Regions from separate parts of the Bradyrhizobium sp. CIR48 genome, predicted to be linked through region 1. Evidence: riboswitches for the same ligand, from Rfam matches in the RefSeq annotation. Region 1 holds a riboswitch; the other holds the start of a gene.
What was found. A riboswitch is a leader RNA that binds a small molecule or an ion and turns the genes downstream of it on or off. The one in region 1 is predicted to bind S-adenosylmethionine.

Region 1 (15,854 bases):
ATCTCGCCCGCCGCGCCGAGCAGAATCCGCTCGGCGCCCGGCAGCCGTTCCCGGCAGAGGTCCAGCTCATCCTCGACAAGGCCGTCGAGCTGCGACAAAAGACCCAGCACGCGACGCCCGAGCAGCTCGCCGAGCTGGCGCAGCAGCAGGACGTCTTGCGCGAGCAGCTTCAGGCCTATCGCAAGTCGGCGAACAACCGTGCCAACAAGGCGGGGGACGACAGGACCAACCAGTTTACGCGGGACCGGAAATGCGGAAGCTAGCACCCGTGCCAGTCTTGAAGGCGATGTCGATCGCCTGCCTCGCCTTGCTGTTGGGCGGCGTCTCGCCGGCCGCCGCACAGCTGGATCAGGATCCCGATGCGCTGCTCGACAGCGCGGAAAAGGCGATGCAGGAATCCGGCGACAGCCTCAGGCAGAAGGAATCCGGGAAGAGCCTGAGCAACCAGTCCGACGCCATCCAGAAGCTCGAGGAATACAAGCGCGCCACGGAAAGAAGCCAGTCTTCCAATCGCGATCGTTCCGTCATCACGCAGCGCGATCTGGACGACCTGCTGCGGCAGATCGAGAAGGCGGCGCGCGAGGGCAATAAAGAGGCGGCCCAGCGCATGCTCGAGCAGCTCGCGCAGATCATGGAAAATCTCCAGATGGCGCAGCCCGGGCAATCCGGCGAGAGCGACATGGAGCAGGCGCTGAACGAGCTCAGCGACATGATCCGCAAGCAGCAGCAGTTGCGCGACAAGACTTTCAAGCAGGGCCAGGATTCCCGGCGTGACCGCTCGCGCGGCAAGCAGCAGGGCGACCAGTCGATGTCGGACCTGCAGCAGGATCAGCAGTCGCTGCGCGATCGCCTGAAGAAGCTGCAGGACGAGCTCGCCAAGCGCGGCCTCGCACAGAAGGGACAAAAGGGTCAAAAAGGGCAGCAGGGTCAGAAAGGCCAGCAGGGAGATCCGGGCCAGAGCGGCGATCAGGACGGCGATCAGGGTGATGACGACGGCAGCCTCGACGCCGCCGACGGTGCCATGGGTGATGCCGGCTCGAAGCTCGGTGAAGGCAATGCCGACGGTGCCGTGGATTCGCAGGGCAAGGCTCTCGACGCGATGCGCAAGGGCGCGCAGAAGATGGCCGAGGCGATGCAGCAGGGCGATGGCGACGGGCAGGGCGATGGTCCCGGCAATCGGGCCGGCCGTCAGCAGAGCGGCGGCAACCAGACCGATCCGCTCGGGCGCCCGCTTCATGGCCGCGATCTCAGCGACGACTACACCGTCAAGATCCCGGGCGAGATCGACGCCCAGCGCGTCCGCCGCATCCTCGAAGAGCTCCGCCGCCGCCTCGGCGACAGCTCGCGTCCGCAGATCGAGCTCGACTACATCGAGCGGCTGCTGAAGGATTTTTGAGGCGGCCCAGTACGTGCCCTATCTATCACCGTCACCCTGAGGTGCTCGCCTCTTCGGCGAGCCTCGAAGGGCGACGGCCCGGCTGGATCGGCTACATCGGGGCCGTACATCCTTCGAGGCTCCCCATGCAGCGCGTTGCGCCGCACGGCTCGCGCCTCAGGATGACGGATCAGCTGTGACTGTGTTGAGGTGTCAGGTTTTCTTCGCCGCCAGCGCATCCGCCACGGCGGTGCGGATGTCGGCGACCGAGAACGGCTTTGTCACAACGTCGTGCACCAGCGCATTGAGGTTCGAGGCGCGCTCGCGCTGGTCGGCAAAGCCGGTCATCAGCAAGATGGTCAGGTCGGGAAAATCGCGCGCGGCGGAGAGCGCCAGCGCGATGCCGTCCATCACGGGCATCTGGATGTCGGTGAGCAGCAGGTCGAACGCGCCGTCCTCGCGGGTCAGGATCTCCAGCGCCTCGGCGCCGTCCTGCGCGGTGACCGTTTCGTGCCCATCCATGGCGATGGCGCGCGCCACCAGCGTGCGCATCGAATCTTCGTCGTCGGCGATCAAGATCTTCGGCATGGGACCAACTTTCGGACCAACCTCGGTACCGGGCGGCACGATTATACGCTGCCGCCGGCAATGTCGCGCCGGTTGAAGAAGCGAACGTCGATATTGCGGCCTTCCGGCGGCGGCGAGGCCAGGCGGGACCGGAAGAAGGCGCGCTCGCCGGGCCGCAGCACGGTCTGCTCCAGCACCGTATTCCAGGCGTAGATCTCCGCGCCTTGCCCGTCGCGCACGGCAAAGCGCAGCCGCGGAATGTCGAGCGGCTTCTTGCCCTCGCCGACGATCACGCCCTCGATCACCAGCACCTGCTTACCGTCTACGGTCTCGCTGGACAGCTTCACATCCTTGAAGGCGAGGCCCCGCAGGTTCACCTCGAGCCCGACCATCTTGTAGAAGGCGGCGGTTTGCGGCAGCAGCCGCACCATGTCGCCGCGCCAGATCACCAGCGCCAGCACCAGCGCGCCCATGGCGGCGCAGGCGGTCGGCAGGCCGAAATGGGATTTTTTGGGCGACGCGGTGGCGACCGGACGGCTCACCCGCGCGCCGCGGCGGCCGAACAGACCGCGGAACCAGGACTGGTGCTGCGCGCCGACGACCTCCTCCTCGGCTTCCCGGGCCGCCGCGGACCACTCGTCCTCGGTTTCCTTGGGGGCCTCTTCATCGGGCCAGTCGCTGGCGATCGAGGGACTGTCGACGACAGGTGCGTCAGTGGCGCTGTCGTCCTTGGCATAGGAGTTCCACTGCTCGGCAAGGTCGGTCTGGTCGTCGGCCTGGCTGGCCGCGGCCATGGCCGGGACGGATGCCTCCTCGATGGCATCCTCGGCGTGGGCGATCCAGGTCTCCTTGCAGCGGGAACAGCGGACCGCCCGTCCGTTCGCCCCAAGGCTCGCGAGCTTGATCGCGTAGGATGTCATACAATGGGGGCAGACGATATGCATGGACGAGCCTTGACGATGACCGCGTCGGGGAGAGCCGCGCGGCAAGGATGCTACGATGTATGCTACAGCGCGACCGTTAACGAACCGGAAACCATAACGGCGGCAAAACCCGTTGGTCGCGTATGGCGGAGCGCAGCAGTGCGACCCGCGCCCCCCTCTCGAACGGAGCTGAGCTTGGTTCGGTTCGAAAATGTCGGATTGCGTTACGGTCTGGGGCCGGAGATCCTGCGCGACCTCAGCTTCCAGATCCCCGCGCATTCGTTCCAGTTCCTCACCGGCCCCTCGGGTGCCGGCAAGACCTCGCTACTGCGCCTGTTGTTCCTGTCGCACCGGCCGACGCGGGGCCTGGTCAATCTGTTCGGCCACGACATCTCGCGTCTCGGCAAGGACGAGATCGCCGATCTGCGCAAGCGCATCGGCATCGTGCTGCAGGATTTCCGCCTGCTCGATCACATGACGACCTATGAGAACGTCGCGCTGCCGTTCCGCGTCATGGGCCGCAGCGAGTCGAGCTACCGCAAGGAGGTGATCGATTTGCTGCGCTGGGTCGGGCTCGGCGACCGCATGGACGCGCTGCCGCCGATCCTGTCGGGCGGCGAGAAGCAGCGCGCGGCGATCGCGCGCGCCGTGATCTCGCGGCCGCAGCTGCTGCTCGCGGACGAGCCGACCGGCAGCGTCGACCCGACGCTGGGACGTCGCCTGCTGCGGCTCTTCATCGAGCTCAACAAATCGGGTACCGCCGTCATCATCGCGACCCACGACATCGGCCTGATGGACCAGTACGAGGCCCGGCGGCTGGTGCTGCACCAGGGACGGTTGCACGTCTATGAGTAGGACCGACGAGCGCGGCGTGTTGGTCGACCTCGGACAGGAGCGTCCGCAGCTTCCGGCCAACGCGCGCAACATGTCGCCGATCGTGCCGCGCGCCTCGATCCAGGGCCGCGCGCTGGTCGCCGTCGTCGCCATCATGACCTTCCTGGCGTCGATGACCACGGGCACGGTGCTATTGGTGAGCGCCTCCGCCGCGGAATGGCAGTCGGACGTCGCCAGCGAAATCACCATCCAGGTTCGCCCGCAGGCCGGCCGCGATCTCGAACGCGACACCGCGGCTGTGACGGAGGCAATGCGCGCGCAAGCCGGCGTCGTCGAGGTCAAGCCGTTCACCCGGGAGGAGAGTGGCAAGCTGCTCGAGCCCTGGCTCGGCACCGGGCTGTCGATGGACGACCTCCCGGTGCCGCGCATGATCATCGCGCGTGTGCAACCTGGCACGCTGCTCGATCTCGGCGCCTTGCGCGCGCGCGTGACCCAGGTCGCGCCAAGTGCCAGCGTCGACGATCACCGCGCCTGGATCGAGCGGATGCGCTCGATGACCAACGCCACCGTGCTCGCCGGCCTCGGCATCCTCGCGCTGGTCATCATCGCCACCATCATCTCGGTCTCGTTCGCGACCCGTGGCGCCATGGCGGCGAACCGTCCGATCGTCGAGGTGCTGCATTTCGTCGGTGCCGGCGACCGCTACATCGCCAATCACTTCCTGCGTCATTTCCTGAGGCTGGGCCTCGAGGGCGGCGTGATCGGCGGCGGCGCCGCCATGCTGGTGTTCGGCTTCTCCGAGTCGATCGCCGGCTGGTTTTCCGGTACGCCCGTCGGCGACCAGTTCGCCGCGCTGCTCGGCACCTTCTCGCTGCGGCCGTCCGGCTACATCGTGCTCGCGGCCCAGGCCGTGCTGATCGGCGCCATCACCGCGGTGGCCTCACGCCAGACCCTGTTTGCGACGTTGAACGATGTTGATTGAGTTCTTTCTTCCGTTCTCCGGCAGGAGAGGGCGAAGAAACCGGACTCCACTTCGCCTCAAAACCTTTTAAAATCACCTCAGGGAAGGGATCATCGACATCATATGACCTCGCCGACCGACGATCGATCGCCGAACCTGCCGCGCGGCTGGCTGCGCGCGGCCGTGGTGTCGACGATTGCGCTCGCCTTCGTCGGCGCGGCGGCGGGCTTCATCGCATTCCTGTCGCAATTGCGCGGCGCCGAGATCGCCCCAAGCCGCAAGGCAGACGGCATCGTGGTCCTGACCGGCGGCTCCTCGCGGGTGTCGGACGCGATGGAGCTGCTCGCTGCCGGCTACGGCAGGCGGCTCCTGATCTCCGGCGTGCACCCGACGTCGACGGCGAGTGACATCTCCCGGACCTTGCCGGAGAACCAGTCCTTCATGACCTGTTGTGTCGATCTCGACCGCACCGCGCTCTCGACCCGCGGCAATGCGGCGGAGGCGCGGCGCTGGGCCGACGGCCGCCGATTCAAGTCGCTGATCGTGGTCACCTCGAACTATCACATGCCGCGCGCGCTGGTGGAATTCTCGCATGCGATGCCGCAGACGACGCTGATCCCGTTCGCGGTGGTCGGCGACAAATGGCGCGAGGAGCCGTGGTGGACCTCGGCGTCCACCTTGCGGCTGCTGCTGTCGGAATATGTCAAGTACGTCGCGGCCGAGCTCAGGGTGCGGCTGGAGGATTTCGGGATTGACCTTTCGCCCGAGATGTCGGAGCAGCCTGCAGGTCAGCAGCCAAAGCGGCCTGCCACCGCACAGGCCAATTGATCGGCAAATTAATCGGATCGTCGATGTTCCTGATTTTCCTGCGCTCGCTCGTGTTCAACGTGCTGTTCTACGCCGTGCTGGTCTGCCTCGCGATCGTGGCGCTGCCGACCTTCGCATTGCCGCCGCGCGCCATGCTGACGGTCGCGCAATGGTGGGCCAAGGCGACGCTGGTCCTGATGCGCGTGGTCTGCAACATCAAGGTCGAATTCCGCGGTGTCGAGAACATCCCGCAGGGGCCGCTTGTGATCGTGGCAAAGCACCAGTCGTTCTGGGAGACCTTCGTGCTGCCCGGCTTCTTCAATCGTCCGATCTTCATCCTCAAGCGTCAGCTCATGCAGATCCCGGTGTTCGGCCAGTTCCTGGTCAAGACCGGGATGATCGCGATCGACCGCAAGGCCGGCGTGAAGGCGCTCTTGGACATGACGCGGCGGGCGCGCGAGGCGGTGCGCTCGGGCCGGCAGCTCGTCATCTTTCCGGAAGGCACGCGCCGCGCGCCGGGCGCGCCGCCCGACTACAAGACCGGCTTTGCGCAGATCTATTCGTCCTGCGGCGTGCCGTGTCTGCCGATCGCGCTCAACTCCGGCCTGTTCTGGCCCCGCCGCACCTTCATGCGCTATCCCGGCACGCTCGTGGTGGAATTCCTCGATCCGTTGCCATCGGGCCTGCCGAAGGACGAGTTTCTCTCCCGTGTGCAGACGGCGATCGAAGAGGCAACCGGCCGCCTCGTCGAGGCCGGCCGCAAGGAGCAGGAGCAATTGATCGGCGCCTCGCCGAGTTACGCGCCGTCGGAGGGCTAAAGCGCGATGAGATTAGGATGAATCGTCATCGCGCTTTAGTTTATTGTTTGAGCATGATCTTTCCGGAAAACCGCTGCGCACTTTTCCGGATCATGCTCTAGCGGCTCTCTCGATCGTCGCGAGCCGGCGGGTGCAGGGAATGCGCCTCCCCATGCAGCATGGTCGCGAGCTGATGCAATTGCGTATCGCGAAAACCTTCGGCCTCGATCGCCTTCACCGTCGCGGTGACATAGTCGCGATTGGCGCCGGACTGGCCGTGGCCCTGGACGACATGGCGGTGCTGCTCGGCGAGCGAGAGGCGGCCGGCATATTGCACATGGCCGCGGTCGACGACATAGGCGAGCGCGGAGACGCGCTGGCGCGCATCGTTCTCCAGCCACACCGAGCGCATGACCTCGCGATAGACCGAGGTGACCTGCTCGCGCGCCCGCAAATACGCGACCACGTCGGTGCGGTTCTTTTCAGCGACGCGAAAGGCGATGCCGCGGCAGGCGCCGCCGCGGTCGAGCCCGAGCACCAGGCCCGGCTTCTCCGGTGTGCCGCGATGGACGAAGGAATAGACGCAGAGCGCCCGGTGCTCGCCGACCAGCCGCGCCGGGACGCGCTCCTCGAAGTCGAAGCCCGGACGCCACATCAGCGAGCCATAGCCGAACACCCAGAGGTCGCCCGTGGCTGTGGTGACGGAGGGGAGGGTGATTTCGGACATTTCGGGCACGGCTACCAGAACCGCGCCCTCAAGCGAAGCGAATTCTCCGCCTTTCGTCGGGGGCGGGCCTCGCTTACATTTGCCAAAATCTGGGGCCAAAGGGTCGCCGCATGTCCAATATGACCGTTGCCGCAGGCCGCCGTTCCCGTTGGGGCCTTTTCATTGCCCCCGTCCTCGTCCTGATCCTCGCCGTCGCCTGGAGCTGCTTCTGGTTCTACGCGGCCTCGCAGGCCGAAGTGGCCGCCGACGCGTGGCGGGCGCAGGAGGCCAAGTCGGGCCGCATCTATGATTGCGCCAAGCGCTCGATCGCCGGCTTCCCGTTCCGCTTCGAGGTCCAGTGCTCCGGCGCCAGCGTCGCCCTGGTCTCGCAGAATGCGAGCAAGACGCCGTTCACGGCCAAGCTCGACAACATCCTGGTCGTTGCCCAGGTATACGATCCCAAGCTCGTCATCGCCGAATTCTCAGCGCCCGCGACGCTGACCGACGGCGTCACGCAGAACACCTTCGTGGTGAACTGGAGCAAGGGCCGCAGCAGCGTGGTCGGCCTGCCGGCCGTGCCGGACCGCGCCTCCATCGTGTTCGACGATCCCAACATCAATCGTCTCGACGGCAGCATGCAGGTGCCGCTCGCGCGCGCCAAGCAGGTCGAGCTGCACGGACGCCTCGCGGATGGCTCGCCGGCCGATCATCCTGTGATCGAGACCGTGCTCCAAGTCGCGCAGGGCAGCATCCAGGGCGTTCATCCCCTGCTTGCCGAGCCGTTCGAGGCGGACACGCGCGCCAAGATCACGGGCCTGTCCGACCTGACGCCAAAGCCCTGGCCGCAGCGCTTCCGCGAGATCCAGGCCGCCGGCGGCCACATCGAGATCGTGCTGTCGCGGATTCAGCAGGGCGAGATGATCGCGGTTGCGGCCGGCACGCTCGCCCTCTCGGCCAACGGCCGGCTCGACGGCGAATTGCAGATGACGGTGACGGGGCTCGAGCGCGTGATCCCGGCGCTGGGCATCGAGAAGATGCTGGAGGAGGGTGTGCCGCAGGCCACGCTCGACCGCGTTGCGCCCGGGGTGAAGTCGCAGGACCTCAACAATCTGTTCGGCGCGCTCGATCGCGCCGTTCCCGGCCTCGGCAAGGTGATCAAGCAGAACGCCAATGCCGGCGTTGCCGCCGGCATCAACTCGATCGGCACCGAGAGCATGCTGGAAGGCAAGAAGGCGAGAAGCTTCCCGCTGAAATTCGTCGACGGCGCCGTGCTGCTCGGGCCGGTCAAGGTCGGCCAGATCCCGCCGCTGTATTAGGTGGCGTAGCTGCCGTAGCCCGGATGGAGCGAAGCGCAATCCGGGACGGTGCCAGCCACGATCAAGAATCCCGGATTACGCTTGCGCTCCATCCGGGCTACGAACTCACGGCTTCTTCAGCGCCCCGTGCTGGCGGCCGAAATCCGCGGCCGCCGAATCCTGGCCGATCTCGACGATGCCGCGGCGGATGGCGCGGGTGCGGGTGAAATGGTCGAACAGCGCCTCGCCGTCGCCGCGGCGGATCGCGCGGGTGAGTTTTGCGAGATCCTCGGTGAAGGTGCCGAGCATTTCCAGCACCGCCTCCTTGTTGGCGAGGAAGACGTCGCGCCACATCGTCGGATCGGACGCCGCGATGCGGGTGAAATCGCGGAAACCGCCGGCGGAGAACTTGATCACCTCGGACTCCGTCACCTGCGCCAGCTCGTCGGCGGTGCCGACGATGGTGTAGGCGATCAGATGCGGCAGATGGCTGGTGATCGCGAGCACGAGGTCGTGATGATCCGGCGTCATGACCTCGACCTTGGCGCCCATCGCCGCCCAGAACGCGCGCAGGCGATCGGTCGCGGCCGCATCGACACCTTCCGGCGGGGTGAGAATGCACCAGCGATTGATGAAGAGCTCGGCGAAACCCGAATCCGGCCCCGAATGCTCGGTGCCCGCAACGGGATGCGCCGGCACGAAATGAACGGTCTTCGGCAGATGCGGCGCCATGTCCCTGACGATGGCGCCCTTGACCGAGCCGACGTCAGAGATGATTGCGCCGGGCTTCAGATGCGCGGCGATCTCCTGCGCGACCTCGCCGCAGGCACCGACGGGAATGCAGAGGATGACGAGATCGGCATCCTTCACTGCCTCCGCATTGGTCGCCACAACCTGGTCGACGATACCGAGTTCGAGCACCCGCGCGCGGGTCTTCTCCGAGCGCGCGGTGGTGACGATCTCGCCCGCCAGGCCCTGGAGCTTCGCAGCGCGCGCGATCGAGCCGCCGATCAGGCCGAAGCCGATCAGCGCGACACGCTGGAAGTGCGGTGCGCTGCTCATTTGCCGGCCATGAAGTCGCGCAGGCCGTCGACGACGAGGCGGTTCGCCTCCTCGGTGCCGATGGTCATGCGCAGCGAATGCGGCAGGCCGTAATTCTTCAGCGCGCGCAGCACCAGGCCACGTTTAGTGAGGAAGGCGTCGGCGTCGTCAGCGGTCTTGCCCTTGTCGGTCGGGAAGTGGATCAGCACGAAATTGGCGACGCTCGGAGTCACCTTCAGTCCGAGCTTGCCGATCTCCTCGGTCAGCCAGTTGCGCCAGGTCTCGGTGAACTGCTTCGACATCGCCTGGTGTGCGGTGTCCTCGATCGCGGCGACCGCGGCGTACATCGCCGGCGTCGACACGTTGAACGGGCCGCGGATGCGGTTGACCGCGTCGACGATGTGCTCGGGGCCGAACATCCAGCCGATGCGCAGTGCGGCGAGGCCGTGGATCTTGGAGAAGGTGTGCGTCACCACCGTATTCTCGGTGGTGGCGACCAGCTCGATTCCCATTTCGTAGTCGTTGCGTGAGACGTAGTCGCAATAGGCGGCATCGAGCACCAGCAGCACGTGCGACGGCAGGTCGGCGCGCAGGCGCTTGACCTCGTCGAACGGCACATAGGTGCCGGTCGGATTGTTGGGGTTGGCGAGCCAGACCAGCTTGGTCTTCGGCGTCACTGCCTTGAGGATGGCGTCGACGTCGCAGGTCAGGTTGGTCTCCTGCGCAACGACATTCTTGGCACCGACCGCCATGGTCGCGATCGGATAGACCAGGAAGCCGTGCGTGGTGGAGATCGCCTCGTCGCCGTGGCTGAGATAGGTGTGCGCCAGCAGATTGAGGATCTCGTCGGAGCCGGCGCCGCAGATGATGCGGTTGGGGTCGAGACCGAAGGAGCGGCCGATCGCCTCGCGCAACACGCGCGAGGTTCCTTCCGGATAGTCTTCCAGGTGGTCCGCCACCTGCTTGAAGGCCTCGATTGCCTTGGGCGAGGGCCCGAACGGCGTCTCGTTGGCCGACAGCTTGAACACCTTGCGGCCCGGCTCCGCGACCGGGCTCTTGCCGGGCGTGTAGGGCGCAATATCGAGAATGCCGGGATTCGGCACGGGGCGGGACATCTTGAACTCCGAAAATGGCGGGGCGCGGCGCGTGGTTTACGATTTCGCCCCGGTCGGGGGCACCGTATAGCGCGTTGCGTGGCTGCCGACGAGGGCCGTGGAGCGCACCGAGGCCCCCGCCTCGATCAGGGCAGCCCTGATTTTGTCGATGCTGGTCGCATTCGTGACCGAGACCAGCAGCGCTGCGCCGTCGAAGGCGGTGTCGGGCACCGCCACGATCTCCGCGAGCGGCGACAGGGCCCGCGCGACCTCGGCGTTCCAGCCGGAGACGCGGACGCTGAAGGTCTCGACCTCCGTCACCAGGGCGCTGTCGGCGACCCGCGAGATCGCGAACACCGGCAGCGCCGCCGGATGGTCGGCGCGCTCGACGAAGGGCATCCGCGCGATGATCTTCGGCGCGCCTTCCGTTTCGAGCAAGAGCCACCATGGCGTGCGGCTCGACGTCGCCGAGACCAGCGCCAGATCGCCCTTGGATTTCGCCACCGCCTCGACCGCGGCCTGTGCGCTGAAATGCGCGACGTAAGGCACCGTGAAGCCAAAATGGAAGCGCGCGGAATCGCGCATCGCCGGCTCACTCGCCGAGATGTCGGCATGCACCGAGAACGGCGCCTGCACGTAAGTGAACGTCGAGATGATGACGCGCCAGATGCTCTCGACCGTGTCGAGCGGCAGGATGCCGCGATGGCGCTGCACGATCTCGCGCATCATGGCGGCCTCGCGCGCTGGGCGGAACGCCGAGCCGACCTCCTGGGTCTGCTTCACCTGGATCAGGCGGTCGATGATGTCGCCGCGCTGCATCAGCAGGCGATGCATGCCCTCGTCGATCGCGTCGATCTCCTTGCGCAGTTCCTGAAGCGATGGTGGCGCGGGCGGACGTTGGGACATGTCTGGCTGTCGATGGTTTCGATGGGGGATGTCCTGATTAGGCAGTCGGGACGGCGAAAGCAAAGAGAAATCACGTCCTTTTCGGACGACGCGAGAGAGACGAATTGGGCCGATCCCGGCCGCGACTTGACGAAAACCACCCAAGACGGTAGTTTTTGCCCGTTCCGTGGTCATTTGAGCCGGCCGGCTTGCAGCCACGTTAAAAAACTCGCTAAACAGGCCGGGGACGCTTCCGATCCCGGCCGAACCTATCGTTCAGGCCGGGTTTTTCATGGCCTGATGCAAGTGGCGATCACGCGTGATCGCAAACGAGGTCGATGGTCAGATGGGTGGCGTCAAGTCGATACCGAGTCCTGCGATCAGCGCCGACGAGCGGTCGCACGAGGTGGATCATCCAAGCTCGCAGATCGCGCATTTCGGCGCCGAGCAGCCGCTGCGGCTCGATTGCGGCGTCGATCTCACCCCGTTCCAGATCGCCTACCAGACCTATGGCGAGCTCAACGCCGATCGCTCCAACGCGGTGCTGATCTGCCATGCGCTGACCGGCGATCAACATGTCGCCAATGTGCATCCCGTCACCGGCAAGCCCGGCTGGTGGGAGACGCTGGTCGGCCCCGGCCGGCCCATCGATCCCAAGCACTACTTCATCATCTGCTCCAACGTGATCGGCGGCTGCATGGGCTCGACCGGGCCGGCCTCGATCAATCCTGCCACCGGCAAGGTCTGGGGCCTGGATTTCCCGGTCATCACCATTCCCGACATGGTGCGCGCGCAGGCGATGCTGGTCGACCGGCTCGGCGTCGACACGCTGTTTGCGGTGGTCGGCGGCTCGATGGGCGGCATGCAGGTGCTGCAATGGACCGCCGCCTATCCGGGCCGCGTGTTCTCCGCGCTGGCGATTGCCTGCGCGACGCGGCACTCGGCACAGAACATCGCCTTCCACGAGCTCGGCCGCCAGGCCGTGATGGCCGATCCCGACTGGCACGGCGGCGGCTATGCCGATCACGGCATCCATCCGCATCGCGGGCTCGCGGTGGCGCGGATGGCGGCGCACATCACCTATCTCTCGGATGCGGCGCTGCATCGAAAATTCGGCCGGCGCATGCAGGACCGCGAGCTGCCGACCTTCTCGTTCGACGCCGACTTCCAGGTCGAGAGCTATCTGCGCTACCAGGGCTCGTCCTTCGTCGAGCGCTTCGATGCCAACTCGTACCTCTATCTGACGCGCGCGATGGACTATTTCGACATCGCCGCCGACCATGGCGGCGTGCTCGCAAAGGCGTTCGCGGGAATTGCGACCCGCTTCTGCGTGGTCTCCTTCACCAGCGACTGGCTGTTTCCGACCTCGGAATCGCGCGCGCTGGTGCACGCGCTGAACGCCTCGAGCGCGCGGGTGTCGTTCGCCGAGATCGAGACCGATCGCGGCCATGACGCCTTCCTGCTCGACGTGCCCGAATTCTTCGACATCTCCCGCGCCTTCCTGCAATCCGCCGGCAAGGCGCGCGGGCTCACCGGCAAGAAGGACGGCTAGCGATGTCTGTACAGGAAGCGCTGCCGCTGAACGGCGTGACGACCACCTCGTCCGGTCAATATCGCGCCGATCATCTGCTGGTCGCCGAGATGGTGAAGCCCGGCTCGAAGGTGCTCGACGTCGGCTGCGGCGAGGGCGATCTGCTCCAGCTGCTGGAGACGCGCGGCATCGACGGCCGCGGCATCGAGCTGTCGCGCGAGGGCGTCAATCGCTGCGTCGCCAAGGGCCTTGCGGTGGTGCAGGGCGACGCCGACACCGATCTCGTCAATTATCCGGATGACGCCTTCGACTATGTGATCCTGTCGCAGACGCTGCAGGCGACGCGGCAGCCGCGCGTGGTGCTGGAGAATCTGCTGCGCATCGGCCGCCGCGCCATCGTCTCGTTCCCGAATTTCGGTTTCTGGAAGATGCGGCTGCAGCTCCTGGTCGGCGGCCACATGCCGCGCACCGAGAATTTGCCGGCGACATGGTATGACACCGCCAACATCCATTTCTGCACCATCAAGGATTTCGTGCAGCTCTGCGACGAGATCAACGTCAAGATGGAGCGCTCGGTCGCGCTCGATCTCTACGGCCGCCCGGTGCCGCTGAATCTGCCTTGGTGGGTGTGGAACATGTTCGGCGAGCAGGCGGTGTTCTTGCTCAGCCGCGGCGGCGGGAAGTAGTTTTTCTCGCCTGCTGCGGCCTGACCCGTCATCCTGAGGCGCGAGTGGCGCGATGCGAAGCATCGCGCCGGGAGCCTCGAAGGATGAGTGGCCGAGTGTTTCGGCGTGCTCATCTCTCGCTGTGGCGAGAGCGTGGCCGTCGCCCTTCGAGGGCCGCTGAAGAAGCGGCCACCTCAGGGTGACGGAGTTGAGAGCGCGGGGCGTTTCATAGTGCAGACCTAACCGAACCCCGTAGCCCGGATGAAGCGCAGCGCAATCCGGGGCAAGTCGCGCCGCGTTGACAATCCCGGATTACGCTTTCGCTCCATCCGGGCTACGCGACGGAGTATTTGCTGCGCCTGTGCCTAATGCGCCAGCGACCTGGGATCGCGCTCCGGCCATCGTCCGGCTTCGACCAGCGTGACGAAGCGCTCCACGCTCGCGTTGAACAGCGCGGGCTCTTCGAGATTGAGCACGTGGCCCGACTTCGGAAACATCGCCAGCCCCGCCGCAGGCAGATGCTTCTTCAGGAACAGGCTCGGTCCGACGCATAGATCGTCCTCGTCGCCGCAGATGATCAGCGCCGGCGTCGATGCGCGCTTGATCGCATCCGTCATCGTGTAAATCGAGGGGCGGCGGCCCTGGAAGCCGCGCATCGTGCGTGCCGACCCCTTGGCGTCGTGGCGCGCCAGCGCGGCGTAGAAATCGGCGTGGCCGCGGGGATCCTTCACCAGGAAGGGAATCCGGCTCGGCGCCTCGCGCGTGACCTTTGCGACCTCGGCGGAGCCCAGCGTCTCGAACTGCTCGGCATTGGCGCGGCACTGCTTGCGCCAGGCCTCCAGGTTCTCGATCTCCGAGCCGGAGCCGACGCCGGCCAGCGTCATCGACAACGCGCGCTGCGGCGCGTTGAGCCCGATCTGGAGCGAGGAGTAGGCGCCCATCGACAGGCCGACCAGATGCGCGCGCTCAATCCTGAGATGATCGAGCACCGCGAGCGCATCGCTATAGAAATGCGTGTAGCTGTAAACCTCGCCCTCCGGCACGTCCGACGGCGTGTAGCCGCGCGCCGAATAGGTGATGCAGCGGTGGCCGCGCGAGAAGTAACGCATCTGCGGCTCCCAATTGGTGTAGTCGGCCGCGAACTCGTGCAGAAAAATGATCGGCGTTCCCTGACCCGCTTCTTCAAAATAGATGCGGACGTCGTCCCTGGTCGTGGCGTGGGGCATTAACCGTTTCCCTCTCTTCAAGCCGCCTTTGCAGGATTGCAGTTAATGTTGTTGTCCGCAATGCGGCGGCCTCGATCAGTGTCGGCGCAAAATCATCACAGCTATTCGCAGGCAGCCCGCGTCTTTTTCTCGCCACATCGGACGGCTTAACGGCCAGACCGATGTCGGCCGTTGCACGGGCCGATCGGGAAGTGGGGTGTCAACGAAGGATGAAGAATGTTTGAGTTGTTTGCGTCTCGCCTGTCGCGTTGTGTAGTCGCGCTGGCGATCTTCTTCGCGGCGGTTGCCGCGTTCGTTTCTCCGGCCTCAGCGCGGCCGCATCATCGTCATAGCGCAGAGCGGCACGCACACGTGCACCACGCCAGACATCATCATTATCGCCACCATGCACGCAGCTCGCGCTTCGAGCGCAGCGCGACGCAGTTGCGGGCGAGCGGATTCGCCGACACCCAGGCGAGCTATGATCCGAACGCCAACAGCGGCGGCATGGCCAACAACACCATGGCTGCAAGCGGCGGCTTCGGCGGCGGATCGAGCCTTGTGTCCGAGGCGCGCCGCTATGTCGGCGGCAATCCGACCGGGCGCGGCAGCCTGTGGTGCGCGCGCTTCATGAACATGGTGCTGGAGCATACCGGCCATAAGGGCTCAGGCTCCGACATGGCGAGCTCGTTCGCCCGCTACGGCACCCGCGTCTCCGGTCCGCAGGTCGGCGCCATCGCAGTGATGTCGCGCGGTCGCCGCGGCGGTCATGTCGGCATCATCACCGGCATCGATGCACAGGGCAATCCGATCATGATCTCCGGCAACAACGGCAACCGCGTCCGCGAGGCGCCGGTCTCGCGCGGCCGGATCTACGCATATGTGATGCCGAACTAACGACGGAGCCGTAGGGTGGGCAAAGGCGCACTTGCGCCGTGCCCACCATCTCTCTCCGTCGCAGAAATTGCGTGGGCACGCTTCTGCCGTCGCTCTTCGAGCTATGGCGGACAAGTCGCTTTGCCCACCCTACGGTACCGGTGCCGGCTCAAACCAGCTTCGGCTCTTCCACCGCGACCGCATCGCCGACGCCGATCTCGCCACCTTCGATCACCTCGGCATAGATGCCGCAGTCCATGTGGCCGAGATTGCGCGAGAGCGTCGGCGGTAT
Region 2 (15,854 bases), on a different contig from region 1:
GTCGCCGAGGCCGTCAAGGCCGGCAAGCCGCTCGAGATCCTGGTCATCGGCAGCCGCTCGACCACGATTCCATCCTCGGAGGGCAGCTCCTATCCGGCGCGCATGGAAGCGATTCTGAAGGAAAAGCTGCCGCCGTCGGAAGCGGTGCACGTCTCCGTAGAAATACAGAGCAAGCGAACGGCGGAGGAGGCCGCCTCGACCTTCGTTAAGCTGATGGAAGCAAAAACGCCTACTTTGGTCGTCTGGCAGACCGGGACCGTGGATGCCATCCGATCCATCGATCCCGACGAATTTCGCAGCGCCGTCACCGAGGGGGTTGTTGCGTTGCAAAAGGCAGGGGCCGACGTCGTCTTGATGAATTTGCAGTACAGCCCGCGTACCGAAACGATGATCTCGGCCCAACCGTTTCTCGATAATATGCGCGTCGTGGCGCAGGAGCATGATATTCCGCTGTTCGATCGTTTCACGATCATGCGGCAGTGGAATGATCAGGGTCAGTTCGACCTGTTCAGCCCGTCCCGCGGGCCCGAACTGGCGAAGCAGGTTCATGATTGCCTTGGCCGGGCGTTGGCACAGTTCGTGATCGACGCAGCCCATCTGGAGCCGGCCCAGCAGCAAAATTGAGGTCTAGTGTTAATGAGTTCTCTCCGCCCTTTTTGCCTGACGGCATGGCTGACCGCGCCTGCAGCAGCAGTGCTGTTGTTGCTGGCGCCGGCCCCGCAGTCCCATGCGCAGACCCAAGCCGCGCAGGCGACACAAGCACCGGCGCAGTCGGCTGATCCCGCTCCCGCTTCGCCGTCCCAGACCACCGTTGCCGTGACTTCGCCCGAGCAGCGCGGCATCACCGCGCGCGCCATCGACAAGGTGAAGCAGGTCGCCAAATCCGCCGGCGACGTCTTCAACCGCGTGCCCTGCCTGCCGCCGAAGGGCGGCTCGAAGGCGATGGGCTCGCTGCCGCATGTCGCGGGCAAGCTCGTCGCCGGCCAGCCCGTCCTCATCGTCGCGTTCGGCTCGTCGTCGACCGCAGGATTCGGCGCGAGCTCGCCGGAGTTCAATTATCCGAACCGTCTCGCCGCCCAGCTGCGCCGACACTATCCGACCGCCGACATCACCGTCGTCAATGCCGGCGTCGGCGGCGAGGATGCGCCCGAGATGATGAAGCGCCTCCAGACCCAGGTGATCGACGTGCATCCGGATCTCGTGATCTGGCAGGTCGGCACCAACGCGGTGCTGCGCAATCTCGATCCCGGCGACACCGCCAAACTGGTCGAGGACGGCATCAGCCGCATCCAGGCCGCCGGCGGCGCCGACATCGTGCTGGTCGATCCGCAATATTCGCCGGCCGTCAACCAGCGCGGCGAAAGCGCCGGCAAGATGGTGAAGCTGCTCGGCAAGGTCGCCGAGCTTCGTCACGTCGGCATCTTCCCGCGCTTCGAGGTGATGCGCGACTGGCACGAGAACCAGTCGATTCCGGTCGAGAGCTTCGTCATCGCCGACGGTCTGCACATGAACGATTGGGGCTATGCCTGCTTCGCCCAGCTGCTCGGCGACGACATCATCCGCTCGGTGGGGCAGATCAAGCTGGGCGTGAACGTGCCGGGGGATGTGCGGACGTATCGGCCGATGTAGGCACGCTGCCGTAGGGTGGGCAAAGGCGCAAAGCGCCGTGCCCACTATCGCTCAGTGATACGAAGGAAGAAGACGTGGGCACGCTTTCGCTTTGCCCACCCTACGAGATCTCGCTTCGCCTCACGCCTTCTCCAGCGCCGCAGTCAGATCCTCGATCAGGTCGTCGGCATGCTCGAGCCCCGCCGAGAAGCGGATGAACCCTTCGCTGATGCCGAGCGCGGCGCGGTCCTCCGGCTTCAGACGCTGATGCGTCGTGGTCGCCGGATGCGTGACGAGGCTCTTGGCGTCGCCGAGATTGTTGGAGATCTTCGCCAGCTTCAATTCATTGAGCACGCGGAACGCCGCGGCCTTGCCGCCCTTCACCTCGAAGCCGACCAGCGTCGAGCCGCCGCGCATCTGCTTTTTCACCAATGCTGCCTGCGGATGATCGGCGCGGCCCGGGAAAACCAGTCGCGAGATCTTCGGATGGCTCGCCAGCACGTCGGCGATGCGCGCGGCGGTATCGGTCTGCGCGCGCACGCGCACGCCCAGCGTCTCCAGGCCCTTGAGCAGGACCCAGGCGTTGAACGGCGAGATCGACGGACCGGTCTGGCGCATGAAATTGTGGATGTGCTCGGCGATGAAGGCTTCCGACGACAGGATGATGCCGCCGAGGCAGCGCCCCTGGCCGTCGATATGCTTGGTCGCGGAATAGACCACGACGTCGGCCCCGAGCGCGAGCGGGCTTTGCCAGATCGGGGTCGCGAACACGTTGTCGACGACGAGTCGCGCGCCGCCCTTGTGCGCGATCTCGGCAATCCCGGGAATGTCGAGCACGTCCAGCGTCGGGTTGGTCGGGCTCTCCAGGAAGAACGTCTTGGTGTTGGGCTTCACCGCGCGTTGCCATTCATCGAGATTGGCTCCGTCGACCAGCGTGGTCTCGATGCCGTAGCGCGGCAGCAGGTCCTGGACGACGTAGAGGCACGAGCCGAACAGGGCGCGCGAGGCCACCACGTGGTCGCCGGCCTTGAGTGGCGCCAGGATCGCCGTCGTCACCGCGGCCATGCCGGTCGCCGCCGAGCGTGCGGCTTCGGCGCCTTCGAGCTCGATCATGCGGCGCTCGAACATCGCGATGGTGGGATTGGAGTAGCGCGAATAGATGAAGCCGGGATCCTCGCCCTTGAACCGCGCCTCGCACTCCTCGGCGCTGTTGTAGACGTAGCCCTGGGTCAGGAACAGCGCCTCCGACGTCTCGCCATATTGCGAGCGCAGGGTGCCGGAATGGACCAGGCGGGTTTCGGGACGGTAGTTGGTGGTCGACTTCGACATAGGTACCTCCGACATGACCGTCTCGTCGAAAACGGTCACAAAAAAACCGGCCTGGATATATCCACGGGCCGGGATCACAGAGGTCCCCGGCCTGTTTAGCGACTTATTTAACGTGGCTGCAAGCCGGCCGGCTCAAATCACCACGGGATAAGTGATGCTCATATTCCGCAATGCCCTTTCCGTCAAGGCGTCCATCGGATAGCCGTAAAAGACTTGTATTTCCGGCATGTCCGGATGCATCTGACCCCATGAGGACCCCCGGTTGACGTTCACGGTTGCGCCCGACGCCAATGGTATCCTGCCCGACCGCATGATCGCGGCGATGGCGGCGGCGGGGCTCATCCTGCCCGCCTATGACTTCGTCGAGAGCCAGATCCAGCCGGCGAGCCTTGATCTGCGTCTCGGCGACATTGCCTATCGCGTCCGCGCCAGCTTCCTGCCCGGTCCCGGCGCCACCGTCGCCGAGCGCATCGACGAATTGAAGCTGCACGAGTTCAGCCTCGCCGACGGCGCCGTGCTGGAGACCAACTGCGTCTACATCGTGCCGCTGCTGGAGAGCCTCGCGCTGCCGCCGGAGATCGTCGCGGCGGCGAACCCGAAGAGTTCGACCGGCCGGCTCGACGTCTTCACCCGCGTCATCGCCGACGGCACCCGCCGCTTCGACATGATCGGCGCCGGCTATCACGGCCCGCTCTATGCCGAGATCAGCCCGAAGACGTTTCCGGTGCTGGTCAGCGAGGGCTCGCGTCTGTCGCAGGTGCGCTTCCGCACCGGTGACGCCATCCTCAACGCCGACGAGCTCGATGGCCTGCATGCCGCCGAGCGCCTCGTCGACATCGACGATGCTGATCTCTCGGGCGGCGTCGCCGTCTCCGTCGATCTCTCCGGCGAGAAGGCAAACGGCTTCGTCGGCTACCGCGCCAAGCGCCACACCGGCGTCGTCGACGTCGATCGTCGCTCCGGCTACGCGGTGGAAGATTTCTGGGAGCCGATCTCGGCCCGCCCCGACGGCAGCCTGATCCTCGATCCCGGCGAGTTCTACATCCTGGCGTCCAAGGAAGCCGTGCAGGTGCCGCCCGATTACGCCGCAGAGATGGTGCCGTTCGATCCGCTGGTCGGCGAATTCCGCGTGCACTATGCCGGATTCTTCGATCCCGGCTTCGGCTATGCCGGCGCGGGCGGGCAAGGCGCGCGCGCCGTGCTGGAAGTGCGCTCGCGCGAAGTGCCGTTCATCCTCGAGCACGGCCAGATCGTCGGCCGCCTCGTCTACGAGAAGATGCTGGCCCGTCCCGACGCGATGTACGGCCAGCGCATCGGCTCGAACTACCAGGCCCAGGGCCTGAAGCTGAGCAAGCATTTTCGGGTGTAATTCCGTAGCCCGGATGGAGCGAAGCGCAATCCGGGACACCCTCGCTTGTGGCACGATCCCGGATTACGCTTCGCTCCATCCGGGCTACAGTCCACACGAGGTGGTGACATGACCGATCAATCCGAGGTCGACGCAAACATCCTCAACGACGTCGCGGATGCGCTGATCTATTCGGATCGCTCCGGCACGATCATGCGGTGGAACCGTGCAGCGGCGGCGCTGTTCGGCTTCTCCGCGACGGAAGCGCTCGGCCAGAATCTCGACCTGATCATTCCCGAGCATCTGCGCGCCGCGCACTGGAAGGGCTTTGAAGCTGCGCTGGCCAGCGGCAGCATGAAGCTTGCGGGCAGGCCGACCCTGACCCGCGCGCTGCACAAGAGCGGGCGCAAGCTCTACATCGAGATGACGTTCGCACTGGTGCGGGATTTCGGCGGCACCGTCCTGGGATCGGTCGCGATGGCGCGCGATGTCACCGAACGGGTCGAGCGAGAGCGCGCGGCCAAGACGCCACCGCAGCAAACTTCGTGATGCGGAATTGACGGGTGGCCGCGCAGGGCGCTCTGCACGGGCGTCATGTTGCCTGCCGGAAGGCGCGGTGACACACTCGATCGCAACAACGATCGGGAGCGAAACGAATGACCGCCGCAGCTGACGCAGCGCAGGAAGCCCAATGGAAGCGCTGGCGGGCGGTCGCCGACCTCTACCACGCCTATTTCACCGGCCTCATCCTCACCGTCGTCACGCGGCGCGGCACTGCGGATGCAGCGGAGTTCGTCTTCCGCGTATTCCGCCGCCAGCAGCAGGAGCGCTTCCTGCCCGGGCTTAGGAAGCTCGGGATCGATCATCTGCCGCCGGCGGTGGCGGCCGCGCAATATCACTATCTCTCCAACTGGATCGGCGGCGTGCACGTCGAATACATGTATGAGAGCGACGCCAAGGCCTGGATCCGCTATCCGCCGCCGCGCTGGATCTGGAAAGGCACGGCGATCTGCGGCGTGCCGGGCGAGGTCTCCCGCGCGATGCTGCGGGGATGGCACGCCAATAATGGCGTTGCCTTCGGCGATCTCAGGCTCGGCTTCGTCTGCACCAAGCAGAGCGTCGACGGCCAGGATGGGCTGGAAGGCTATTATTGCCAATACGATCATCCGCTAGAACTTGATCAGCGCCTGGTGTTCGCGCGCCACCTCGAAGCGCCGCTGTTCGATGCGAAGACTGCGCCGGCTTTGCCGGTTGCGAGCTGGCCGAAACCGCGCCTCGAAAAAGCCTACCGCAATTACGCGATGGAATATGTCCGCACCGCCGCGCCCGTGATGGTGCAGCTGTTTGGCCCGGAAGACGCCGGCTATCTGCTGCACCTCACCGGCAAGCTGATCGGCATGCAATATTTCGAAGAGGTCGCGACGGCACTGGCGATGAGCCGCGGCGGCGCGAGCGAATTCGCGTCGTTCCTGAACGCGCTGTTCGCGGCGCAGGATGACACGGCCGAGACCTCGCAATCCGAAGGCACGTTCGAAATCCGCCAGCAGAGCTGGAAGCTGATGGACGACGTCGCCGACTATCACGGCGCCTGCGCTAAGGTCCTGGAGGGATTGTTCGAAGGCCTGGCTGCGGGATGCGGGCGGTACACCGGCGTGCACATGCGCACTGCTGCTGGCGGCCGTCCGCCGCTGGTCTGGACCGTGGAATAGGCGATGGCGCCGCCGCGCGCTTCGCCTCTCCCCGCGTGCGGGGAGAGGGAGAACAACAGCCGCAATTTCACGGGCTGAAATGCGCTGCCGCAGGGCACGCCTGCAACTGGCGCAGGAGAAATCGCTGCGGGCCGTGCTAACAAGCCTCTCGCCGCGCCTTCTGCGCGAAGAAAATAATTGGCACAGCTACGCATTGCCGCGCCGCAAATGGCGCCCCGTGCCCCGGAGAGGACATGTCCGACATCGCCGAAATCCCGGTCGATGAGCAAGAGCGTCCGCTGCCGCCGCCCCCGCGGCCGGTGCGAAGCGCGCTTGTAGACGGGCCGATCCTGCGCACGCTGCTCTCCCTCGCCTGGCCCAACGTGATCGCGCTCTCGGCCGGCACCTGTACGGTGATCGCGGAGACCTCCTATATCGGCCGGCTCGGCGTCGAGGCATTGGCGGCGATGGCGCTGGTGTTTCCGACAATCATTCTGACCATGACGATGTCGGGCGGCGCCATGGGCGGGGCGGTGGCGTCCGCCATTGCACGCGCGCTCGGTGCCGGCGATCGCGAGCGCGCCGGCACGCTTGCCATGCATGCGATTTTGATCGGCATCAGCTTCGGTCTCGTCTTCATGCTGGGCATGCTGATCTTCGGGCCGCGGGTGCTGGAAATGCTTGGTGGCCGCGGCGATGTGCTGACTCATGCGGTCGCCTACACGCAGGTATTTTTCGGCGGCGCCGTGCTGCCCTGGCTGCTCAACACCATGGCGGGCGTGCTGCGTGGCACCGGCAACATGAAGCTGCCGTCGTTCCTGATCCTCAATTCGGCGGCCTGGCAGATCGTGCTCGGCGGCACGCTGGGCCTTGGGCTCGGGCCGGTGCCGCAGTTCGGCATGCGCGGCGTCGCGGCCGGCGCGCTGATCGCCTATTCCATGAATATCTGCATCATGGGCTGGTACCTGTTCTCCGGCCGCGCCCGGGTTACACCAAAGCTGCGTGGCCTGCGCATTCAGTGGGCGATGTTTTTCGACATCCTGAAGGTCGGCGCGATCGCCTGCTTCTCGCCGCTGCAATCGGTGCTGACGATCTCGATCTTCACCCACATGCTGGCGAAGTTCGGCACCACGATCCTCGCCGGCTACGGCATCGGCGCGCGGCTGGAATTCCTGCTGACCTCGATCGCGTTCTCGTTCGGCATCGCCTGCGTGCCGATGGTAGGCATGGCAATCGGCGCAGGCAACATCGCGCGCGCACGGCGCGTCGCCTGGATCGCCAGTGCTGCCGCCTTCGTGGCCGTCGGCGCGCCGGCATGCGTCGTTGCGATGTTCCCCGATCTCTGGATCAACATCTTCACCGATAGCGCGGCCGTGCGCGCGGCGAGCCATCAATATCTCTCGACGGTCGGACCGTTCTACGCCTTTTTCGGCATTGCCACGACGATGTATTTCTCATCGCAAGGCGCGGCCAAGGTGATCGGGCCGGTGCTGGCGCAGACGGCGCGGCTGATCTACATCTCGGCGGCCGGCTGGTGGCTGTCGACGCACGAAGCCACCGCACAGAGCTTTTTCTGGCTGGCCGCGAGCTCGATGGTCGTGCTCGGCCTGCTCTCATTCTCCAGCGTGGTGCTGACGCGTTGGGACCCGCGCGCGAGCAAGGCTGCGATCAGGCCGGCTCTCTCGGGCGCTGCCGACTAGCGATGTTTGTGGCGGCGATGGCCGCCACCGCCGACATTGACGAGCCGCATCAATTGCGGGATCATCGCCATCATGTCGCCGCCTCCGGCACCACCGAGCATGCCCATGACGTCGCCGCCACCAACGCCGCCATAACCGGCCGGCATGGTGCCGCCAGCCATCGGGGTGTAGCCGCCGTAATTGGTTGCGCCGAAGCCGCCGCCGAGATTGCCGCCGCCGAGGCCACCGAGGCCGCCGCCGCCCATCATGCCACCAAGCCCTCCGCCGCCATTCTCCATCATGCGGCCCATCATTGGGCCCATGGTCTGCATCATCATGGCGAAGCGGCGCTTGCCCATCTTCGCCTTCATCATCTCCAGCATCGGGGCCATCTGGGTCATCATGTCCTCGCCGCCGGCACCTCCGCCGCCGAAGAACTGCGCCTTCGCCGGCGAGCTCGCGACTGAAAACAGCAGCAGCACGGCGGCCGCCTGGCAAATCACCTTGTCCGCACCTCGCATGGTATGCTCCTCGCGTCTCGCGGCGCCGCCGGGAGAGCGGAGCCAACCGGACGCACGCCGCGATGGTTACGGCTGACGAGGGCGGAGCTCTGTGAAAAAACTCACAGAGCCGCGTGGGCCGCCGCTAGGCTGCAGCGGGCGGGAACGCTTTATGTATCGCAACGACGGCGTCCTTGGTCTGGTCCTGGACGTAGGCTGCAAGCTCGTTCGGCAGCATGTCGATGATCCACAGCAGGCGGCTTCTCCGCTCGCCGTCGGCGATCACCTGCACCGAGGCGCTGTAATGCTTCAGCCGCTCATTGTTGATGGCATAGACGAGGCGCCGCCGCGCGTCGTCGCAATCGACCAGCACTTCGCGCGCCACCGAACCGTTGGCGAAGGTGACGATACGCGCATCGCCGTCGAGCGTGCAGGCGGTGACGAAGCCGGGCGCCAGCCGTTCATGCAGCGCGCCGAAATCGCGCACCGCATCCCAGACGTCGCGCGCCGGGGCATTGATGGAGATGTCGTTGTGGATGGAGGCCATGGAGTTTCCTCAAAAGCAGTTTTGTAGGGCGGGCAAAGGCGCGTAGCGCAGTGCCCACCATTTGGATTGACGGGGACAGTTGGTGGGCACGCTTCCGCCTTCGCTCTTCGAACTACGTCGCACAAGTCGTTTTGCCCACCTACGAGTGCTCGTGCGCGGCGGCTTCTACACACAGACCGCCTCGACATTGTTGCCATCAGGGTCGATCAGGAACGCCGCGTAATAGGTCGGGCTGTAATCCTTGCGCGGCCCGGCGCCGCCATTGTCGCGGCCGCCGCTCTTCAGGCCTTCGCTGTGGAACGCCTTGACCGCGTCATGATTCCCGGCGCGGAACGCAATGTGTGCGCCGTCAGCCTTGCGGCCCTTGTTCAGGTGCAGCCACAGCGCCGGCTCGCCCTTCGGCCCGAAGCCGGCATAGCCGTCGCCGCTGGAGCACAGGACGTAACCGAGCGGCGCCAGCACCGCGGTATAGAAGCGCGTGGCGGCGTCGAGATCGGCAACGCGAAGTCCGATGTGGTCGTACATGATCGTCTCCATTTGCAAAGCGCGCCGAAAATGGCGCGCGCCGGAGACAACCCTAGTCGGGGTGAGGCGGGCGACTCTTGGAGAATCTTGCGCTCGGTAGCCGGCTAAAGCATGATCCGGAAAAGTGCGCAGCGGTTTCCGAAAAGATCATGCTCAAACAATAGACTAAAGCGCGATGACGATTCATCCTCATCGCATCGCGCTTTAGCTCGCCGGCACCTCCGACTGCCACCGGATCACCCGTTTCAGGTGATAGACGTGAACCCACATGTTCGTTCCGATCACGCTGACCGTTGCGACGATCAGGGCCGTGAGCTTCTGCGGGTCATGAAGGGCGAGGACGAGCAGGAACGCGGAGAGGGCGGCCGTGACGCCGAAGCTGAACCAGAGCCCGATGAGGCGTGGTGCAAACCAGGCCGGCTGACCGTCGGTGCCCCATTGCATCGGAATCCTGCGCGAGGTGATCTGGCGGCCATAATAGACGGCACAGCCGGCGATGAAAGCGAGGCCGACGGCAAGCGCGATCAGTGTGGCCGCAATCACATCACTCGGGGCACTGTTCATCTGCCGGGTCGCCGCACTCAAAGAGCGTTGATTCGCTCTTTGGTTGTAATATCGCGCGGCGTGCCGTAAGCCCAGTACGACGCGCCCGTCTGGTCAACAGACTATTACCCCGCCATTCCGCCGACCTGTCTCAGTTGAGGACGAGGCGTTCGGCGAAGACGCTGCGCTCCCCGCGCGAGGCCTGGCGGAACTTGGTCGGCGATACGCCGGCAGCGCGGTGGAAGGTGCGGACGAAGTTGGAGAGATCGCCGAAGCCGACGTCGTAGGCGACATCAGTGACCGCGATGTCGTCATCGGTGAGCAGCCGCGCTGCGTGCCGCAGCCGCGAGCGCACCAGATATTGATGCGGGGTGACTCCGAGCACGCTCGAGAACAGCCGCAGGAAATGGAACGGGCTGAGGCCCGCCTGCTTGGCGGCCTGTTCGAGATCGACCTCGGCATGCGAGTTGTCGTCGATCCACAGCGCGGCCTCGACCGCGCGGCGGCGGTCGCGGGCGGTGGGGGTGGCCGGCTTGCGCGCCCTGCCCGAAACGACGTCGATAAAACGGCCGGCCAGGATCTGGCCGACTTCGTCGAGGCCGATATCGCTGTTGCCATCTGCCGCCGTCTGGGCGAGCTCGCCCAGCACCATCAATTCGGGCAGCGGCGGCGTAGCACCGACCTGCCAGATCTCGCGCCTCCCGCCGAGGGCATCGACCATGTCCGCGCTGAGGAAGAACGACAGGCAGACATCGCCGCTGACATGCTCATGCGTGCAGGTGTATTCCTCGCCGGGCGCCCCGACCAGCATCGAGCCCGCCACCAGATCGAAGAAGCCGGCGCGGCAATGGCAGCCGAAGCTGCCCGAGCGTACATAGGCAATGGAATGCCCGGTGCGGCATTCGGCAAATGGCGTGTCGTCCGGTCCCGCGTCGCAGCGAAACTCGGAAACGATCATCGATTGTGACGTCAGCAGTGTGGTCGCGTCCATCCCGCCTATCTAGGCATGATCCGGACAAGTGTGTAGCGGTTGTCCGATAAGATCATGCTCAAAAAAGCTAGGGTGCGACCATGATCGCGCCCTAGCTAGGCGCGCGCGGCGGAGCAACGGGGAGCAGCACCTCGAACAGCGTCTTGCTGGCGACCGGTTGGGCGCCCTCGAGCGCCAGCAGCCGCCGCTTGGAGATCACCCCGCCATACGGCGAGAGCCGGTCGGTGTAATTGCCGGCCTCCAGTACCCGGTGGCAGGGCACGATCAGCATGTAGGGATTTTTGGCGATCGCCTGTGCCACCGAATGTGCCGCGCCTGAAGCGCCCAGCGCCTTGGCGACCTCGTGATAGGTCCGCGTCTCCCCGCGCGGAATGGAGCAGGCGAACTCATAGACGCGCCGGTTGAAGCCGGGCACCCCGCCGGCATCCAGGCTGACCTCGGAAAAATCGGGATCATTGCCCTGCAGCAGGCTCACGATGCCCTCGATCGCAAGCTCGGCATTGTTGGAAGGGCGCTGCTCGCGCGCCTCGGGATGGATCGCAAAAATGCGGCGGCGGGTGTCGATCTCCCGCGCCTCCGGCAATTGCACGGCCACCACGCCGGTGTCGCTCCAGATGATGCCGCAGCGTCCGATCGCCGTGTCGAATATCGCGTAGCCACGCCCCACCATGCACACGCCCCACTCAGTGCACGTCTCTCCCCAGACACGCGATCATAACACCGCCACAATCCGACGCACCCAAAATCTTGCCAAGACGTTAATAACCGGCCGGCTGGCTGCGCCAAACCGCTTGGCGGGAGGCGCCGTCTCGGCTAATCAGGACGGGCGCGCAAGCCGCGCATAAGCGGGCGTAGTTCAATGGTAGAACGGCAGCTTCCCAAGCTGCATACGAGGGTTCGATTCCCTTCGCCCGCTCCAAGCTTCCCCGATTGAAATGTCCCGTTCGACAACCTGACAATGCGCGCATTCGCGGTGCATGAGATTCCAATATCTTAGCTCCTCGCTCCCGGCGTTGACTGCTTACTCGCCCTAAGCTGCTCTCGCCCGGCGGCTTGTGGTCCTTGTGCCGGGCCATGTTCGGATGAAGGCCAAGACCGGAAAAAATGGACCAGCAGAAACTCGACCGCGCGATAGGTCGCCGCTTGAAGACGCTGAGGACGCAGGCCGGCATGACCTTGAACGAGCTCGCCGCGCGCTCCGGCGTCAGCCGCGCCATGATCGGGCGGGTGGAGCGGGCGCAGAGCAGCGCGACGGCTGCGCTGCTGGGACGACTCTGCGCGGCGCTCGACGTGTCGCTCAGCGATGTCGTCGCGCTCGCCGAGAAGCCGCCGGAGCGGCTGGTGCGGCTTGCCGACCAGCCGCACTGGCGCGATCCCGACAGCGGCTATCGAAGGCGGCACGCCTCGCCGACGGATGCGGCGAGCGGCATCGAGATCATCGTCGTCGATCTGCCGGCCGGCGCGCGGGTGCCGTACAGCCCCTGGGGCCGCAACGCCTTTACCCAGCAACTGCTGATGCTGGAGGGTGCGATCGCCGTGCACATCGATGCCAAGGCGGTGCGGCTGCGCGAAGGCGATTGCCTGGATTTCGACGTGATGCGCGCGGTGATCTTCGAGAACGAAACCAGGCAGGACGCGCGCTACGTCATCATCACGCGGCGCGGCGCCTCCTACGGGAAGATGTGAGATCAGGGCAGGCCCTGTAGCTGTCGACAGGTCCGGTCAACGCTCTGGCCGGCTGCGGGAGCGGCTGGACCCGCTTGCCGACCCAGGCAAGGCGGTGGTGGCCGCGCGTCCAGGGTTCGAGCGAGACGCGGCTCGGGCTGGGGGCGTGTTTACCTCTGTGGTTACAACCGCAACTCGAGGCGCTGCGGCGACGATCCTCAAAATGAGTTGCGTACCTCAAAACACCTCTGCTAACCTTCAGCGATGGCCGAGACCCTCACCGCGACCGCGCTGACGCTGAAGGACATCGCCCGCGAGGCGGGCGTCAGTCTCGCGACGGTCGATCGCGTGCTGCACAACCGCCCGGGGGTGCGGCCGGACACGGTGCGGCGCGTCCAGGCGGCCATTGAGCGCAACGCGTTCCAGCCGCACGTCGCCGCCGCCGAGCTTGCCCGTGGCCGCGCCCGCCGCTTTGCCTTCGTGATGCCCTCGGGGCCGAACCCGTTCATGCAGCAGATCGAGGCCTATCTCGGCGAGATGTCCGCCTGGCTGTCGGCCCGCCGGCTCAGCGTCGAGATGGTCGCGACCGACGTGTTTGACCCCTCCGTGCTCGCGGCCTCATTGGAGGCGCTGTCGGGCGATTACGACGGCGTCGCCGTGGTGGCGCTGGATCATCCGGGCGTCCGCGCCGCGATCAACGATCTCGTCGATGCCGGCACCAAGGTGGTGACGCTGGTTTCGGACGTGCCGTCGTCGCGCCGCCATCATTATGTCGGCATCGACAACATCGCGGCGGGCCGCACCGCCGGCGCGCTGGTCGGACGGCTGGTCGGCCAAAGATCCGGCAAGGTTGCGATCGTCGCGGGCTCGCAGGGCCTGCGCGACCATGCCGAGCGCATTTTCGGCTTCAACCAGGTGATGGCGTCGGAATTTTCCGGCCTCAGCGTGCTGCCGGTGCTGGAAGGGCGCGACGAGGACGATCGTTCCGAACAGGTGCTGGCGCGGCTGCTCGGCAAGCATGCCGACATCGTCGGCCTCTATAACGTCGGCGCCGGCACCCAAGGCGTCGCCAAGGCGTTGAGTAACGAGGCGTTGAGCGAGGCCGGCCGCGACAAGGTCGTGTTTGTCGGTCATGACGTCACCGTGCTGACCCGCCGGCTGCTGCTGCAGGGCGTGATGGATGCCGCGATCTCGCAGAACCCCGGACACGAAGCGCGCGCCGCCGTGCGCGTGCTGCTCGCGCTCGCCCGCGGCGAGCCGATCTTGCGCGAACAGGAGAAGATCAGGATCGACATCGTGATGCGGGACAATCTGCCTTAGCGGCAGGTGGATATCGAACGGGCCGTGACGGAGAGCGTGACGTCAAGATCGCGCCTCGCAAAAGGGCAAAGAGGAGGACGATTTGTATCTCGGACTGGACATCGGCACGTCCGGCGTGAAAGCGGTGCTCGTGAGCGAAGCCGGCGCGATCCTCGCGACGGCGGCGCGCGAGCTCGCGCTGTCGCATCCGGCGCCGCTGTGGTCCGAGCAGGATCCCGATTCCTGGGTCGATGCTGCCATCGGTGCTGTCGACGATCTCGCCGCCCGCCATCAACGCGAGGTGGCGCGGGTGCGCGGCATCGGCCTGTCGGGCCAGATGCATGGCGCGACGCTGCTCGACGAGGATGGACGGCCGCTGCGTCCGGCGATCCTCTGGAACGACGGCCGCTCGCAGGCCGAATGCGCCGTGCTGGAGCAGCGGTGCCCCTCGCTGCATGCGATTGCCGGCAATCTCGCGATGCCCGGTTTCACCGCGCCGAAGCTGTTGTGGCTCGCGCGGCATGAGCCAAAAATCTTCGCGCGCGTCGCAAAGGTGCTGCTGCCCAAGGCCTATGTACGCTATCGCCTGACCGGCGAGATGATCGAGGATATGTCGGATGCGGCCGGCACGCTGTGGCTCGATGTCGGACTGCGCCGCTGGTCGCCGCTGTTGCTGCATGCCACCGGGCTCGATCTTCACCACATGCCGCGCCTCGTCGAGGGCAGCGAGGTGAGCGCGATGCTCGCGCCGGAATTCACGCAGCGCTGGGGCATGGCGAAGGATGTCGTCATCGCCGGTGGCGCCGGCGACAATGCCGCGAGCGCGATCGGGCTCGGCGCGATCGCGCCGGGCGATGCGTTCCTGTCGCTGGGAACGTCCGGCGTGGTGTTCCGCGTCACCGACCGCTTCGCGCCGGCACCGGCCTCGGCGGTGCATGCGTTCTGTCATGCGCTGCCCGGCCTCTGGCATCAGATGGGCGTGATGCTCTCGGCGGCGGCCTCGCTGGCCTGGCTTGCCGGTGTGATGGAGACGCCGGCCCCAGCGCTGCTGGCGCCGCTCGGCGAGCGCGTCGATGGGCCGAGCCCGATCAAATTCCTGCCCTATCTCGACGGCGAGCGCACGCCGCACAACGATGCCGCCGCCAGCGGCGCCTTCGTCGGCCTGCGCGGTGCGACCGGGCGAGCGCAGATCGTGCAGGCCGTGCTCGAAGGCGTGGCCTTCGCCGCGCGCGACAATCTGGCGGCGCTGAGCGCGGCGAGCGGACCTGTTGCCGCGCTCGATCTCGTCGGTGGCGGCTCGCGCTCCCCGCTGTGGGCGCAGATCTGTGCCGACGTGCTCGGCATTCCCGTTCACCGCGTCGAGGAAGGCGAGGTGGGGGCGGCCCTCGGTGCCTCCAGGCTGGGCCGGCTCGCTGTGACCGGCGAGAGACCCGCAGCGGTCTGCACCCGCCCGCGGCGGCTCGCGAGCTTCACGCCCCGCGCATCCGTCACGGAGGCCTATGACGAGGCCTACCGGCGATGGCGCGAGCTTTATCCCGCATTGAAGGAGTCTCCTTAAGTGAACGCGTCAGCCAAATTCTTCGATGCAACCACACCTGTCGCCTTCGCCGGCAAGGACGCGGGACAGGCGCCCGCGTTCCGCTGGTACGACAAGGACCGCCTCGTGCACGGCCGCAGGCTGGAAGATCATCTGCGCTTTGCGGTCTGCTATTGGCATTCGTTCTGCTGGCCGGGCGGCGATCCCTTCGGCGGCGAGACCTTCCTGAGGCCGTGGCACCAGGGCGGTGACGCGATGGCGCAGGCGCGGGCCAAGGCCGATATCGCCTTCGAGCTGTTTCGCCTGCTCGACGTGCCGTTCTTCACCTTCCACGACGTCGATGCCGCGCCGGAAGGTGGCTCGCTCGCCGAGTCCGTCGCCAATCTCAATGCGATTGCCGATCTGTTCGAAGCGAAGATGGCCGCGAGCAAGGTGCGCCTGCTCTGGGGCACCGCCAATCTGTTCACGCATCGCCGCTACATGGCGGGCGCGGCGACCAATCCGGACCCGGAGATATTCACCTATGCCGCCGGCCAGGTCCGCGCCGCGCTGGAGGTGACGCACCGGCTCGGCGGCCAGAACTACGTGCTGTGGG

Region 2: linked by a shared signal. The riboswitch ahead of GGD66_RS25955 (O-succinylhomoserine sulfhydrylase) and the one ahead of GGD66_RS15885 (homoserine O-acetyltransferase) in region 1 are both predicted to bind S-adenosylmethionine.

The regions. Positions count from the first base shown of each region.
Region 1 covers NZ_JACIHG010000004.1:477,105-492,958, forward strand. The annotation lists gene GGD66_RS15820 (TIGR02302 family protein) at 1-263, shown strand, start outside; gene GGD66_RS15825 (DUF4175 family protein) at 251-1,396, shown strand; gene GGD66_RS15830 (response regulator) at 1,589-1,963, opposite strand; gene GGD66_RS15835 (MJ0042-type zinc finger domain-containing protein) at 2,005-2,886, opposite strand; gene ftsE (cell division ATP-binding protein FtsE) at 3,061-3,720, shown strand; gene GGD66_RS15845 (ABC transporter permease) at 3,713-4,681, shown strand; gene GGD66_RS15850 (YdcF family protein) at 4,784-5,488, shown strand; gene GGD66_RS15855 (1-acyl-sn-glycerol-3-phosphate acyltransferase) at 5,512-6,285, shown strand; gene GGD66_RS15860 (gamma-glutamylcyclotransferase) at 6,383-6,991, opposite strand; gene GGD66_RS15865 (DUF2125 domain-containing protein) at 7,102-8,286, shown strand; gene GGD66_RS15870 (prephenate/arogenate dehydrogenase family protein) at 8,392-9,327, opposite strand; gene hisC (histidinol-phosphate transaminase) at 9,324-10,421, opposite strand; gene GGD66_RS15880 (chorismate mutase) at 10,458-11,306, opposite strand; SAM riboswitch at 11,463-11,542, shown strand; gene GGD66_RS15885 (homoserine O-acetyltransferase) at 11,632-12,837, shown strand; gene metW (methionine biosynthesis protein MetW) at 12,840-13,502, shown strand; gene GGD66_RS15895 (alpha/beta fold hydrolase) at 13,847-14,707, opposite strand; gene GGD66_RS15900 (TIGR02594 family protein) at 14,924-15,583, shown strand; gene GGD66_RS15905 (MOSC domain-containing protein) at 15,732-15,854, opposite strand, start outside.
Region 2 covers NZ_JACIHG010000008.1:427,502-443,355, reverse strand. The annotation lists gene GGD66_RS25965 (SGNH/GDSL hydrolase family protein) at 1-624, shown strand, start outside; gene GGD66_RS25960 (SGNH/GDSL hydrolase family protein) at 637-1,629, shown strand; gene GGD66_RS25955 (O-succinylhomoserine sulfhydrylase) at 1,750-2,937, opposite strand; SAM riboswitch at 3,012-3,091, opposite strand; gene GGD66_RS25950 (2'-deoxycytidine 5'-triphosphate deaminase) at 3,200-4,306, shown strand; gene GGD66_RS25945 (PAS domain S-box protein) at 4,415-4,834, shown strand; gene GGD66_RS25940 (hypothetical protein) at 4,942-5,994, shown strand; gene GGD66_RS25935 (MATE family efflux transporter) at 6,228-7,673, shown strand; gene GGD66_RS25930 (hypothetical protein) at 7,670-8,173, opposite strand; gene GGD66_RS25925 (SRPBCC family protein) at 8,298-8,699, opposite strand; gene GGD66_RS25920 (VOC family protein) at 8,865-9,224, opposite strand; gene GGD66_RS25915 (hypothetical protein) at 9,429-9,788, opposite strand; gene GGD66_RS25910 (helix-turn-helix transcriptional regulator) at 9,919-10,758, opposite strand; gene GGD66_RS25905 (methylated-DNA--[protein]-cysteine S-methyltransferase) at 10,850-11,428, opposite strand; tRNA gene GGD66_RS25900 (tRNA-Gly) at 11,604-11,677, shown strand; gene GGD66_RS25895 (helix-turn-helix domain-containing protein) at 11,863-12,444, shown strand; gene GGD66_RS25890 (LacI family DNA-binding transcriptional regulator) at 12,688-13,743, shown strand; gene xylB (xylulokinase) at 13,826-15,280, shown strand; gene xylA (xylose isomerase) at 15,281-15,854, shown strand, end outside.